Regions from separate parts of the Streptomyces sp. NPDC090083 genome, predicted to be linked through region 2. Evidence: riboswitches for the same ligand, from Rfam matches in the RefSeq annotation. Region 2 holds a riboswitch; the other holds the start of a gene.
What was found. Region 2 has a riboswitch for cobalamin ahead of ACIPTO_RS26125 (cobalamin biosynthesis protein). Riboswitches for the same ligand answer to the same signal wherever they lie in the genome.
Positions count from the first base shown of each region.

Region 1: linked by a shared signal. The riboswitch ahead of ACIPTO_RS20100 (hypothetical protein) and the one ahead of ACIPTO_RS26125 (cobalamin biosynthesis protein) in region 2 are both predicted to bind cobalamin.

Region 1 is NZ_JBIVED010000005.1:140,274-147,822, reverse strand. It holds gene ACIPTO_RS20110 (DUF4430 domain-containing protein) at 1-457, shown strand, start outside; gene ACIPTO_RS20105 (cobalamin-binding protein) at 476-1,387, opposite strand; gene ACIPTO_RS20100 (hypothetical protein) at 1,430-2,839, opposite strand; cobalamin riboswitch at 2,943-3,069, opposite strand; cobalamin riboswitch at 3,140-3,271, shown strand; gene ACIPTO_RS20095 (prenyltransferase/squalene oxidase repeat-containing protein) at 3,390-6,146, shown strand; gene ACIPTO_RS20090 (hypothetical protein) at 6,143-7,057, shown strand; gene ACIPTO_RS20085 (energy-coupling factor transporter transmembrane component T) at 7,064-7,549, shown strand, end outside.
Region 2 is NZ_JBIVED010000007.1:397,723-405,271, reverse strand. It holds gene ACIPTO_RS26145 (class II aldolase/adducin family protein) at 1-53, opposite strand, end outside; gene ACIPTO_RS26140 (lysozyme) at 258-1,019, shown strand; gene ACIPTO_RS26135 (anion permease) at 1,163-2,446, shown strand; gene ACIPTO_RS26130 (hypothetical protein) at 2,481-2,702, shown strand; cobalamin riboswitch at 2,848-2,990, shown strand; gene ACIPTO_RS26125 (cobalamin biosynthesis protein) at 3,090-4,031, shown strand; gene ACIPTO_RS26120 (cobyric acid synthase) at 4,028-5,539, shown strand; gene cobN (cobaltochelatase subunit CobN) at 5,536-7,549, shown strand, end outside.

The DNA of each region.
Region 1 (7,549 bases), on a different contig from region 2:
CGCCACCACGACCCTCGGCCTCGCCCTCGTCTCCGCCCCGGCCGTCGCCCAGCCGGAGGCGGTCGGCGGCGCCAACGCCCCGGTCCGGGTGAGCGTGACCGTGCAGGGGCCGGACGGGCTCCTCTACAAGGGGAGGATCAGAACCAAGGGGCACGACGTGACGACCGCGACCGGCGGCACTCACCACTGCGACGGGACGAACGGCGGCGCGAACCCCAGCGCCGTCCCGACCCCGACGGCCGCGCTCGACGACGCCGCCCGCAAGCATCACTTCACGTGGGACGGCACCTGGTACGCCTCGTTCGACGACTACTCGGTCGACACCATCAAGAACGTCAGCGGCGGCGCCAGTGCCTACTGGAACATCTCCGTCAACGGCACGCCCACACCGGTCGGCGGCTGCCAGTTCAAGCTGAACGCCGGCGACAAGGTGGCCTTCACCTGGACCGCCTTCTGAGCAGAGGGGTTGCGAGGGTCACAGGGCGCGGGCCTCGGAGGCCGTGACCGGCTTTCCGGTCCGCACCCCGTGCAGGACGTGGGCCAGCACCTCCGCGCCGCGCACCACGCGCGGCCCCGGGCGGTTGAAATAGGACGGTCCGTCCAGCACCCAGACCCGGCTGTCGCGCACGGCGGGCAGTTCCGCCCAGCCCGGCAGCGCGGTCAGCAACTCCGCCTCTCGCAGGGTCCGTTCGGGCGGGAAGCCGCACGGCAGGACGAGCACCACGTCCGGTCGTGCGGCCCGCACCGCCTCCCACGTCATGGACTTGGTGTGTTCGCCCGGCGCGGCGAGCAGCGCCTCGCCCCCGGCCGCCGCGATCTGCTCGGGCACCCAGTGTCCGGCGGGCCACAGCGGGTCGAGCCACTCGATCGCCACGACCCGGGGACGGGACCGTCCGGCGACCGAGGCGCGGACGTGGTCCAGCCGCGTCCGCAGCTCGGCCCGCCGCTGCTCCGCGTGCGCCCGCACGCCGAGCAGCTCACCGACCGTGACCAGACAGTCCAGCACGTCGTCCAGGGTGCGTGGCTCCAGGCTCAGTACGCGGGTGTCCGCGTCCAGCAGCCGCACCGTTCGGCTGACCTTCTCGTACGACACCGCGCAGACATCGCACAGGTCCTGCGTGAGCACCACGTCGGGGCGCAGGGTCGCCAGTGCCTCGGTGTCCAGCGTGTAGAGCGAGGAGCCGGAGTGCGCCGAACCGCCCACCGCGTCGGAGATCTCCCGGCTGGTGAGCCGGTCCTGATCGAGGTCCGCGCCGGTCACCACGGGGACACCGGCCACCTCGCGCGGCGGCCAGTCGCACTCGTGGGTGCGGCCGACCAGCCGCGCGGACAGCCCCAGTTCGGCGACGATGTCGGTCGCGGCAGGCAGCAGGGAGACGATACGCATGCCGCGACCCTACGACTCCGACGTCCGCGGAGGACGTCGGCGTCAGGCGCCCCAGCGGACGGCGATCGTGTCGCCCACGTTGATCACCTGCTGCCGGGTAGCGCCGGCGAAGGCGCCGCCGTCGACGCTGACCTTCCAGGTGCTGGTGCCGCTGTTGGCCTTGCCGTTGAGGGCGGTGATCGTGCCCGTGCCGGACGACGGGGCCACGCCGGTCACACAGCCCGCGGGAGTGGCGGCGCCGGTGGCCGCGTCGAGGACCGCGCCGAGCGTGGTCGTGGTCCCGGTCGGGGTGAGGGTCACCGAGCACACCTGGAGATTGCCCGCGCCGTCGTCCACGGTGAGCGCCAGCTTCGTCGCCGTGCCCGAGGTGAGGGTGGTCTGGCCGACCCACTGGGGTGCGCCGGATGTCACCGGTGTGGGCGGGGTGGCGGTGAAGCCGCCGCCGGCCACCGCGCGCAGCCCGTCGATCGACGCGTAGGCCGACGGACTCGTGTCGCTGGGCAGGTACTTGAACCCGCCGCCCGGGTTGAACTGCTGGGCGATCAGGAAGTCGACCGGTGTCTTGCCCTGGGCGGTCAGGAAGTCGCCGGTCTGCGGATTGATGCCGCAGGCGTTGAGGCCGGAGACGGCCCAGCCGTTGGAGTCGGTGTTGACGCCGAACAGGGCGTTGAACGCACCGCTCGCGGCCACCAGTTTGCTCTTGAGGAACGCTTTGGCCTGCACGATGTCGGTGTCCGTGCTGGGTACGCCGGACACGCACAGGGCCGCCATCGCGGCCCCGGTCATGTCGATGTCGCTCGCCGCCGCGAGCTGGGTCGCGTTGCCCTCGGCCTTGCTGTAGTTCCAGCCGCCGTCGTTGTGCTGGTTGGCCCGGAGGCGGGTGACGATCGCGTCGCGCAGCGCCTGCGGGACGCGGATCTGTCCTGCCGTGGTCTTCGCTCCGTTGAGCGCCAGGGCGGCGAAGACGGTGCCGTTGAAATTCGCGGACGGGCCGAAGTAACCGGTCTCCGCGGTCTGCCAGTAGCTGTAGATGTCGGCGACGAGGTTGCGGGAGGCGGACACGCGGGCGGGATCGATGCCCGCCGCGTAGGCGTTCAGCGTGGCCCGCTCGTAGTCGGTGACCACCGGGGAGGTCGAGGGCCAGGCGCTCGTCGACAAGAGGGTGCGGTAGACGGTTCTGGCGTTCTTGGTGGTGTCGCCGCCCGGCGTGACGTCCACGGCGGCGGTTCCGGCGGCGGCGAACGCGCTGAACGCCCACTCGTTGGACAGACCCGAGCCGGCGTACGAACCGTCCGCCGCCTGAAGGGACTTGAGGTAGGCGACACCGTTCGTCTTCGAGGTGGCGATCTGGGCCGGGGTGGCGGTCGCCGCCGCCGGCAAGGTGGTGAGTGCGAACGCGCCGAGTGCCGCCGTCGCGGTGAGGGCGCAACGGCGGGCAACGGTACGGGACATGGCCTGCTCCTGGGATGAGGGACACCGACCGGACCCGTGCCGGAGACCCTGACGGCCTGCGCGGCGGCGAGCGTGACCGGTGTCCGAAACGCGTGGACCGGCTACCAAAAATGCTTCACCGCTTGGGCATTCGGGCTCGGGACGACCCCCTGCCGTCCCACACCGCTGCGCGTCAGCCCCGGACTCCCACCGGGTTCCCCCACTCGGCAGTGCGGGACGGTACTCGACCGGCCCGGCCCTCGCCAGGGGTGCTCCGGACAACCCGCGAGGCGGCCTGTGACCCACCTTGACGCTCCCTGTGAACCATGTTCAAATCCGCCTGATACGCAAGAAGTTCCAGGGGAAGCCGGTCGAAACCCGGCGCTGACCCGCAACCGTAGGCCCGGCACCGCCGGGCGAGCCGGAATGCCTGGGGCGTGTTCATCAGCAACAGACGCCGTCGCGGACTACGGCGTGGTGCGACCGCCTTCCAGGCACGGGGACCTTCCCCCGCCGTGGGGGCCCTCACCCACGTTCCCGCCCGCGCCGGGCAGGCTACGAGGGGGCCACCATGGGGACCGAAGCGCGCAGAGACAGCCGTACGGGCACAAGACCCGGACCGGTGGCGGCACTTGCGTCGGCACTCCTCGTACTGCTCGCCGCCTGCGTGACGTTCCTCACGACGACGTCCGCCGCCGCCGACCCGATCGGCGACTGCACCGCCACGAAGGGCGCCGTCGTCGCCGTCGACTTCGCTCCCTTCGGCGGCACGCTCCAGCGCGGCTGCGACACGACCCCGACCACCGGCTACGACCTCCTGCACGACGGCGGCTTCACCACCACCGGCACCCAGCACGACGGCCCCGCCTTCATCTGCCGCATCGGCTACGGCAGTTCGGGCACCCAGTACCCGACGCCCGACAAGGAGTCCTGCGTCCTGACCCCGCCGGCCACCGCCTACTGGTCGTACTGGACCGCCGCGCCCGGCCAGGACGACTGGTCCTACAGCCAGTACGGGGCGATGGACCGCAAGCTCAAGGACGGTGACGTCGACGCCTGGGTCTACGGCGGCACCGACGTCGGCGGCAGCACGGGCAGGCCCGCCTTCACCCCGGACGACGTACGTGCCGGCGCCACCGGCACCCCCGACCCGAGCGGCTCGCCCACCGGCGCCCCCGGAAGCGTGGACGTGACCGCCGCCGCGAAGTGGCTGACGTCCCAACTCGCCGACGGCGAAAGGATCGTGGACGACGGCGCCGACACGCCCAACTACCTCCTGACGACCGAGACCGCCTACGCGCTGGCCGCGGCGGACGCCAAGAGCGCGGCCCTCGGCAGGATCAGCTCCTTCCTGGCCGCGCACACCGACGCCTACGCCTACCCGGCCGGCGCCGACCAGGCCCCCGACGCAACCGCCGCCGCCCGTCTGGCACTTCTCGCCGAGATCACCCAGAACGATCCCGCCCACGTCGGCGGTCACGACCTGATCGGCGACCTGAAGGGCAACGTCTGCACCGCGGGCCCGGAATCCGGCGAGGCCACTCCCGGCTGCACCGCGAAGGGCGACTTCCGCAACGCGACCTACACGGACGGCCAAGCGCTGTCCGTGCTGGCCCTGTTGCGGGCCGGGACCACGCCCCCGGCGGACACGCTCGCCCGCCTGACGCAGCTCCAGTGCGCGGACGGCGGCATCACCGACATCCTGATCCGCCCCGGCGAGTTCTGCGACGGCGACCCGGCCACCACCGGGCTGGTGGCTCTCGTCTTGCGGAAGGCCGGTGGCCACGACGACGCCGTGGCGAAGGCACGCGCCTACCTCGGCACGGCGCAGCGCGCGGACGGCGCCTTCCCCGGCTACACCGGCTCCACGACCGGCAGCGTCGCCGCGACCGCGTACGCCGCAGAGGCCCTGCGCGCACTGGGCGACACCGACCGCGCCGACGCGGCCGTGGGCTGGCTGTCGCGGCAGCAACTCGACGGCGGCGGCTTCGGGTTCGAGGAGGGCGCCGCCGACCCGGCCCTGTATCCGACGCCTCCGGCCGTGCTGGCCGGAGCACTCACCGACCTGACCGTCCTGACGACGAAGCCGACCGAGCCGACCCAACCGCCGACCAGCGCACCACCCACCAGCCAACCGCCCACGACGGGCCCGGGTGACGGCCCCGACCTCAAGAAGGGCGTGGCCTATCTGACCAGCGCCGCCAACCTCCAGCAGGGCCGGTACTACACCTCCGGGCCCGGCACATCCCGCGCCGACTTCGGCCTGACCATCGACGGCGCCTACGCACTCGCCGCCACCGGCCTGAACAACGCCAAGCTGCGCGGCATCGTCGACTTCCTCGACCACGGCGGCAAGGACGACGAAGGCCGCACGGTCAACGACTGGACCGGCCTCGGCACCGCGTACGCGGCCGGCGGATCCATCGGCAAGACCGCCCTGCTCGCCGAGGCGGTGGGCCGCGACCCGCGCGACTTCGCCGGCAAGGACCTCATCGCCGCCCTGGAAAAGACGGTCTGCGCGAAGCCGAGCACCGCACCCGACCGCTCCTGCGCGGCCGAGGGCGCCTACACCTACGCACCGTCCGTCTTCGCCCAAGCCCTCGCCGTCATGGCCCAGTTGAGGGCCGACGACAAGGCGGCGGCCGAGCAGCCGATCGCCTACCTGGAAAGCCTCCAGCACAGCAGCGGAGCCTGGCCCAGCCTGATTCCGTCCACGAACGACTCCGACGTCGACTCCACCGCCATCGCCGCCATGGCCCTTGACCTGGCGGGCGGCGACAAGGCGGAGCGGGCCGTCGGCAAGGCCCTCGCCTGGATCGCCTCCAAGCAGCTGGCCGACGGCGGCTTCCCGGGCGCGGCGGGCGACTCCGTCAACTCGGCCGCCCTCGCCGTGCAGGGGCTGTCCCTCGACGCGTCCAAGTACCCCGAACAGATCGCGCACGCACGCAAGTTCCTCGCCGGACAGCAGAACTCCGACGGCGGCTTCAACGTGGCCAAGGAGGGCCAGCGCGGCTCCGACCTGCGAGCCTCCACCCAGGCCGTGGGCGGCACGACCGGCATCTCCTTCGGTGAGCTGACGCGCGACCTCAGCGGTACGTCACCGCAGCCCACCCCGAGCCCGAGCGCGAGCACGCCCGACATCGTGACGCCCGGAGACACCGGCGGCGCGAGTGGTACCGGCGGCACGGGGGAAGCCAGCGGGGGAGGTCTCGCCGCCACCGGCGTGCAGGTGGGCGCCCTCGCCGGGATCGCCGCACTGCTGGTCCTCGTCGGCTGGCGCACCGTTGCGGTCGCCCGCCGCCGGACCGGTGCCGGAGGTTCCCGGTGATCCCAACACGTCTCGTGCGGGCGGTTGTTCGCGGTGTCGCGGCGCTCGGTCTGACGGCCGCCGCCTTCGCCGCGACCACCGCTCCGGCAGCAGCAGACCCCCAGCCGATGGGCCGCTGCACCACCACCTCCGGTGCGGTCCTCGCCGTCGACTTCAGCCACTGGGGCGGCCCGATCCTCCGCTCCTGCGGTACGACGCCCACGACCGGATACACGCTGCTCAACCAGGGCGGCTGGAGTACGACCGGCACCGGCCACGACGGGCCCGCCTTCATCTGCCGTATCGGCTACAGCGGTTACAAGGGCGGCAAGCAGTACCCGACGCCGACGCAGGACGACTGCGTGCTCACCCCGCCCGCGTCCGCGTACTGGTCGTACTGGCACGCCGACCCGGGTGCGACAACCTGGCAGTACAGCCAACTAGGCGCCATGCTCTACAAACCCGAACCCGGCAGCGTCGACCTGTGGATCTTCGGCGGCACGAACATCAAGGGCACCGAGGGACGCCCCACGGTCACCCCCGACCAGCTCCGCGCCCACAACACCAAGCCGCAGGGCGACGCCGGCAAGCCCGCCTCCACCGCCAAGGCACCCACCCTCACCCCCGGCGTCGACACCGGCCCCGCGCCCGAGCGGCCGAAGAAGCACCCGACGACCTCGGCCCCCGCCAGGCCCGAACCGAAGCCCACGCCGACCAGGACCGAGTCACCGACTCCATCGGCCGGCCCCACGGACACCCCGGAGGCCACCGCCGCACCGAGCCCCAGCACCCACGTCGTGGATGCCGCGCCCGCCGCCGACACCCGGCACGACGCCGGCTCGATCGTCCCCGTGGCCACCGGCCTCGGACTCGTCGCCCTCATCGCGGGGGCTGCGGTGTTCGCCGCGCGCCGCCGACGCCGTAACGAGTGAACGGCCATGGCCCGTACGACAGTTGACGCGGCAACAGCCCCGCCCGGGTCCGGCAGCGCGCCGGACGCGGGCGGCCGCCGGCTGCCCCGCACCCTGCACCCCATGGCCTGGTGGATCTGGGCCCTCGCCCTGGCGACCGCCGTCAGCCGCACCGACAACCCGCTCCTGCTCCTCCTCGTCCTCGCCGTTCTCGGCTACGTCGTCACGGCCCGCCGCACGGAGGCACCCTGGGCGCGCGGCTTCAAGTACTACCTCTACCTGGCCCTCACGGTCGTCGCCCTCCGCGTCGTCTTCCGGGCCGTGTTCGCCACCGGCATCACGCCCCGAGACCACTTCCTCTTCTCCCTGCCGCACATCCCCACCCCCGACTGGTACGCGGGCATCCAGATCGGCGGCCCGGTCTCCCTGGAGGCCGTGCTCTCCGCCGCCACCGACGGGCTGCGCCTGGCGTGCATGCTGTGCTGCGTCGGCGCCGCCAACACCCTCGCGAAC
Region 2 (7,549 bases):
GTCCCCTCACGGGCACTCCGCCCACCCCGCTGATCCACCCGTCGCTCAGCCATCCCCTGATCCTCTCAGCCGGTATCCCAACCCACGTTCGAGCGAAGGCACTTTAGGCCGGAAGCCATAGATCCGAAAGATACATATAGGCATAAACCGCCCACGCCGGCCGCCCGACCGGCAACCGGTCAGCAACCCACCAGCAGCGACGGATCCCCCAACACCCGCTGGGAGAGCCGCCGTCCACACCACCACCCAAGGGAAACATGGCCCGCCACCACGCACCGAACCCCACCCGCCCCCACACCCGCCTCCTCGCCGCCACCCTCACCGCCGCGGCCCTGGTCACCACGCTCACCGCCGTCACCACCACCCCGGTCTCCGCCGCCGGCTCCCCCAAGGGCCACGACGTCTCCTCCCACCAGAAGACCGTCAACTGGTCGAACGCGAAGGCGAAAGGCGCGACCTTCGCCTACGTCAAGGCGACCGAGTCGACCACGTACCGCAACCCGTACTTCAGCCAGCAGTACGACGGCGCCCGCAACGCCGGCATCATCCGCGGCGCCTACCACTTCGCCCTGCCGAACAAGTCGTCCGGCACGAGCCAGGCCGCGTACTTCGTGGCGCACGGCGGCGGCTGGAAGGCGGACGGCTGGACGCTGCCCCCGGCGCTGGACATCGAGACGAACCCGTACGACAAGAAGCACCCCTGCTACGGCCTGAGCAAGACCGGCACGGTCAACTGGATCAAGGCCTTCAGCGCCGAGGTGAACCGGCGGACCGGCCGCCGACCGGTGATCTACACGACCACCCAGTGGTGGAGGACCTGCACGGGCGACAGCGGCGCCTTCGCCTCGACGCACCCGCTCTGGATCGCCCGCCACGGCTCGGCGGACGCGGGGGCGCTGCCCGCCGGATGGTCGTACTGGACCTTCTGGCAGTACGCCAACAGCGGCGGCCTCCCGGGTGACCAGAATCTCTTCAACGGGACGATGGCCCAACTGCGGAAGTTCGCCCGCGGCCACTGAGCGCCGCCCGTAGCCACCACCGAGCGACCACCAGGCAATTCACTGAGCATCCGGACACCACGGATATCCCCTCAGTTCATCTTCCGTTCATTCAGGTTGCCTACGGTCAACGCGCCGATGACCTCGAACGATTGTCTGGGTAAATGGAAAACTTCTCGCTGATCCTCGCGATTGTGGTCATCACCGCACTCGCGTTCGATTTTACGAACGGTTTTCACGACACCGCCAATGCGATGGCCACCACCATCTCGACCGGTGCACTCAAGCCCAAGGTCGCGGTGGCCATGTCGGCCACCCTCAACCTGGTGGGCGCCTTCCTCTCCGTGGAGGTCGCCAACACGATCTCCAAGGGACTCGTCGACGAGAGCGGAATCCGGCCCGAGGTCATCTTCGCCGCCCTGGTCGGCGCGATCCTCTGGAACCTGGTGACCTGGCTCGTCGGGCTGCCGTCCAGTTCCTCGCACGCCCTGATGGGCGGGCTGATCGGCGCGACCATCGCCTCCGCCGGGACCGGCGCGGTCCACGGTGACGTCCTGGTCACCAAGGTGCTGCTGCCCGCGCTCGCCGCGCCGGTCGTCGCAGGCGTCGCCGCCCTGCTCGCCACCCGCTTCTCCTACGCCCTGAGCCGCGACGAAGGCGGCAAGGCCGCCGACAAGGGCTTCCGCGTCGGCCAGATCGCCTCCGCCGGACTGGTCTCGCTGGCCCACGGCACGAACGACGCGCAGAAGACGATGGGCATCATCACGCTGGCCCTGATCGCCGGCGGTTCGATCGCCCCCGACTCGGACCCGCCCACCTGGGTCATCCTCTCCGCGGGCCTCGCCATCGCGATGGGCACGTACATCGGCGGCTGGCGCATCATCCGCACGATGGGCAAGGGCCTCACCGACCTCCGGCCGCAGCAGGGCTTCGCCGCCCAGACCAGTGCCGCCGCGGTCATCCTGGCCTCCTCGCACATCGGCTTCTCCCTCTCCACCACGCACGCCGTCTCCGGTTCGGTGATGGGCGCGGGCCTCGGCCGCAAGGGCGGTGTCGTCCGCTGGTCGACCGCGACCCGGATGTTCGTCGCCTGGGGCCTCACGCTGCCGGCCGCCGCGCTGGTCGGCGCGCTCGCCGAGTCCGTGACCGACCTCGGGGACTGGGGCACCGCGCTGGTGGCCGTCTTCCTGGTCGCCTCCAGCGCCGGTATCTGGGCGCTCTCGCGCCGCCAGGTCGTCGACGCCTCGAACGTCAACGAGACCGACGAGCCGGCCGGCGTGATCACCACCGCCATCGCGGCCGTGACCCCGCCCCCGGCGGTCGCCCTCTCCGAAGGCCTCACGGCGACGATCCCCTCGCCGCCCGTCGTCGCCACGTCCGACCCGATGACCCCGATGACCCCGCCGACTCCGGCCACCTCGGCGACCCCGCCGGCCGCCGCCGTCTGAGCCCGCGTCCCCCGGTACGAAGGAACGAATCAGCATGGACATCGACTGGGCAGCCCTCGGCTCCGTCTTCGGCGTCAGCCTCGTGACCACCGTGGCCCTCGTGGCCGTCTTCACCCTCGGCATCACCGCCCTCTCCCGCCGCGAACGGGCCACCGCCCAGGGCGGCTCCGCGCCGCTCGCCCTGACCGGCGCCTACGCCTGCTTCGCGGCCTGCGCGGCGGCGGTGGCGTACGGGATCTATCTCATCGTGGCCTGACCGGCCGCCGGTCGACACGCGCGTGGGGTGCGGGACGGATCGCCGTCCCGCACCCCACGTCCGCGTGCCCCGCCAATCATGTGAACGCCCCCTCGCGTGTGGGCATCAGCACACTCCGTCCCCGCAGGTCAACAGCAAGTTGACGGCCGTTCCGGCAGCATGGTGGACTGCCAAGGCCATGTACGGCGGCAGAAGAGGAAGCCGGTGTGAATCCGGCGCGGTCCCGCCACTGTCACCGGGGTAGACACCCCCGGGAGCCAGGAACTCTCACCGCCGGTCTCGTCGAACCAGGGCGTGGACACCCTGAGTGAGGACATACCGCCATGCTCGGCTGTCGTTCGAGGTCCACCACCAGCGCAGTGCCCGATCCGGCGATCGGCTGAGCGGGTGCGTGCCGATCGCGTCTTCGCGTACGGCGCCGCCGCCGGCCTCCTCGGCGACCACCTGCTCGGCGATCCCCGCCGCGGGCATCCGGTCGCCGCGTTCGGCCGTGCCGCCGGCGCCGTGGAACACCTGCTGTGGCGCGACCACCGGGGCTGGGGCGCCCTGCACACCGCCGTGTGCGTGGGCGGCACCGTCGCCCTCGCCACCGCTGCCACCGCGGCCCTGCGCCCCTCTCGTACGGCTTCCGTCGCGCTCACCGCGGCCGCCACCTGGGCCGTCGTCGGCGGGACCTCGCTCGCGCGCGAGGCCGGGGTCGTCGGGCGCGCGCTGGAGGCCGGGGACATCGAGGCCGCCCGGGCGCGGCTCCCCCACCTCTGCGGACGGGACCCGCAGGCCCTCGACGCGGACGGGATCGCCCGGGCCGTCGTGGAGTCCGTGGCCGAGAACACCTCCGACGCGGTCGTCGGCGCCCTGGTCTGGGGCGGCATCGCGGGCGTCCCGGGCCTGCTCGGCTTCCGCGCCGTGAACACGCTGGACGCGATGGTCGGCCACAAGTCGGCGCGGTACCGCCGCTACGGGTGGGCCTCGGCCCGTCTCGACGACGTGGCCGGCTGGCCCGGCGCCCGTCTCACCGCCGCCCTCGCGACCGTCGCGGGCGGCGACCCGCGCGGCGCCGCCCGCGCCTGGCGCACCGACGCCCGCAAGCACCCGAGCCCCAACGCCGGTCCGGTGGAGGCCTCTTTCGCGGGCGCCCTCGGCGTACGGCTCGGCGGCACGCTCTCCTACGGCGGCCGGGTCGAGCACCGGCCCGTGCTCAACGGCGCCGGACGCCCCGTCGCCGTACCGGACATCGATCGGGCGGTACGGCTGTCCCGGCGCGTCGGGCTGCTCGCGCTCGGGGTCAGTGCCGCCGGGCGGCTGCTGCTGAAGGGACGTGCCTCATGAGCGGTGGCGGGCTGCTGGTCGCCGGGACCACCTCGGACGCGGGCAAGAGCGTCGTCACCGCCGGGATCTGCCGGTGGCTGGTGCGGCAGGGTGTGAAGGTCGCGCCGTTCAAGGCGCAGAACATGTCGCTCAACTCGTTCGTGACGCGCGAGGGCGCCGAGATCGGGCGGGCCCAGGCCATGCAGGCGCAGGCGTGCCGGATCGAGCCGACCGCGCTGATGAACCCGGTGCTCCTCAAGCCCGGCAGCGACCGCAGCAGTCAAGTGGTCCTGATGGGCAGGCCGGTGGGCGAGATGAGTGCGCGCGGCTATCACGGCGGACGTCAAGAGGCCCTGCTCGGCACGGTGTTGGACTGTCTCGCCGAGTTGCGGGGCACGTATGACGCGGTGATCTGTGAGGGAGCCGGTTCGCCCGCGGAGATCAATCTGCGGCGGACCGACATCGTGAACATGGGCATCGCACGCAACGCGCGGCTGCCCGTGCTCGTCGTCGGCGACATCGACCGCGGGGGTGTCTTCGCCTCCTTCTTCGGGACCGTCGCGCTGCTGAGCCCCGAGGACCAGGCGTTCGTCGCCGGGTTCCTCGTGAACAAGTTCCGGGGTGATGTGTCGCTGCTGGAGCCGGGGCTGGAGATGCTGCTCGGCCTCACCGGGCGGCGGACGTACGGCGTGCTGCCGTTCCGTCACGGGCTCGGGATCGACGAGGAGGACGGGCTGCGGATCTCGCTGCGCGGCACCGTGCGCGAGTCGAGCACCGCGCCGCCGGTCGGCGAGGACGTGCTGCGGGTCGCCGTCTGCGCGATCCCCCTGATGTCCAACTTCACCGACGTGGACGCGCTGGCCGCCGAACCGGGCGTCGTGGTGCGGTTCGTGGACCGGCCGGAGGAGCTGGCCGACGCGGACCTCGTCGTGATCCCCGGCACCCGGGGCACGGTGAAGGCGCTGGAGTGGCTGCGGGAGCGGGGCCTTGCGGACGCCCTCGTCCGCCGGGCCGCCGAGCAGCGGCCGATCCTGGGCGTCTGCGGCGGCTTCCAGATCCTCGGCGAGCACATCGACGACGAGGTCGAGAGCCGGCAGGGGGCGGTCGACGGACTCGGCGTGCTCCCCGTGCGTGTGCGGTTCGCGCGCGAGAAGACCCTCACCCGGCCCGTGGGCGAAGCCCTCGGCGAGCCGGTCGAGGGGTACGAGATCCATCACGGTGTGGCCCGACTGACCGGCGGCGAGGCCTTCTTGGACGGCTGCCGGGTCGGTCAGACCTGGGGCACCCACTGGCACGGTTCGCTGGAGTCGGACGGCTTCCGGCGGGCGTTCCTGCGCGAGGTGGCCACCGCCGCGGGCCGCCGGTTCGTGCCGGCGCCCGACACCTCGTTCGCCGCGCTGCGCGAGGAGCAGCTCGACCGGCTCGGCGACCTCATCGAACAGCACGCGGACACGGACGCGCTCTGGCGACTCATCGAGTCCGGCGCGCCGCAAGGACTGCCTTTCATTCCACCGGGAGCGCCCGCATGAGCACAGTGTTGTTGTTGTCGACCGCCGACACGGATCTGCTGGCGGCCCGCGCCTCCGGCGCCGGGTACCGGATCGGCAACCCGTCCCGGGTGGACGCGGCGGAGGACCTCCCCACCCTGGTCTCGGGTGCGGACATCGCCGTCGTACGACTGCTCGGCGGCAAGCGTGCCTGGGAGGACGGGCTCGCCGCGCTCAGGGCCTCGGGCATCCCGACCGTGCTGCTGGGCGGGGAGTCCGTGCCCGACGCGGAGTTGATGGCCGAGTCGTCGGTGCCGGCCGGTGTGGTCGCCGAGGCGCTGCGCTATCTCGTCGAAGGCGGTCCCGACAACCTCACCGAGCTGGCCCGGTTCCTCTCGGACACCGTGCTGCTCACCGGCGAGGGCTTCGAAGAGCCCAGGAAAACGGCCGAGTTCGGGGTCCACGGCGAGCGCGCTCTCGTCGCGGGCCGTCCGACGGTCGGCGTGCTCTTCTACCGGGCGCACCACCTCTCCGGCAACACCGCGTTCGTGGACACCCTCTGCGAGCAGATCGAGGCGAAGGGCGCCAACGCCCTTGCCGTGTACTGCGGTTCGCTGCGCGGCGCCGACTCCGGCCTGTACGAGATCCTCGGCACGGCGGACGCCCTGGTCGCCACCGTCCTCGCCTCCGGCGGCACCCACGCCTCGCAGGCCTCGGCCGGCGGCGACGAGGAGGCCTGGGACATCGGCGCGCTGGCCGACCTCGACGTCCCGGTCCTGCAGGGACTCTGCCTGACGTCGTCCAGGGCAGCCTGGGACGCGTCGGATGCCGCCCTGTCCCCCATGGACGCGGCGATGCAGGTCGCGATCCCGGAGTTCGACGGCCGCCTCATCACCGTCCCGTTCTCCTTCAAGGAGCAGGGCCCGGACGACGTCCCGGTCTACGTCGCCGACCCCGAGCGGGCCGCGCGGGTCGCCGGGATCGCCGTCCGGCACGCGCGGTTGAAGCACAAGCCGAACGCCGAGAAGAAGCTCGCGCTCGTGTTCACCGCGTACCCGACGAAGCACTCGCGCGTCGGCAACGCGGTCGGCCTGGACACGCCCGCCTCCGCGGTGCGGGTGCTGGACGCGCTGCGGGACGCCGGGTACCGGGTCGACGAACATCCGGACAACGGCGACGAGTTGATCCACCGGCTCATCAACGCCGGTGGCCACGACGTCGAATGGCTCACCGAGGAGCAGCTGGCCGCCGCGCCCGCCCGGGTGCCGCTCGCCGACTACCGGGCCTGGTTCGACACGCTCGAACCGGATCTCAAGCAGGGCATGGTGGACGCGTGGGGCGAGCCGCCCGGCAGCCTCTACGTCGACGGCGACGACATCGTGCTCGCGTCCCTGCAGTTCGGGAACGTGGTCGTGATGATCCAGCCGCCGCGCGGCTTCGGGGAGAACCCGATCGCGATCTACCACGACCCCGACATGCCGCCGTCGCACCACTACATGGCCGCGTACCGCTGGCTGGACAACAGCTTCGGCGCCGACGCGGTCGTCCACATGGGCAAGCACGGCACGATGGAATGGCTGCCCGGCAAGGGACTTGGGCTCAGCAGCGGCTGTGCGCCGGACGCGGTGCTCGGCGAACTCCCCCTGGTCTACCCGTTCATCGTCAACGACCCCGGCGAGGGCACACAGGCCAAGCGGCGCGGTCACGCGACGGTCGTCGACCACCTCGTGCCGCCGATGGCGCGTGCCGACACCTACGGCGACCTGGCGAAGCTGGAGCAACTCCTCGACGAGTACGCCCTGGTGTCCGATCTGGACCCGACGAAGGCACCGGCCGTGCGGGCGCAGATCTGGACGCTGGTGAAGGCGGCCGAGCTGCACCACGACCTGCATGTCGACGACCAGCCGGACGACGCGGCGTTCGACGAGTTCGTGATGCACATCGACGGCTATCTGTGCGAGATCAAGGACGTGCAGATCCGCGACGGGCTGCACATCCTGGGCGGCGGCCCGGTCGGCGAGGCGCGGGTGAACCTCGTGCTGGCCGTGCTGC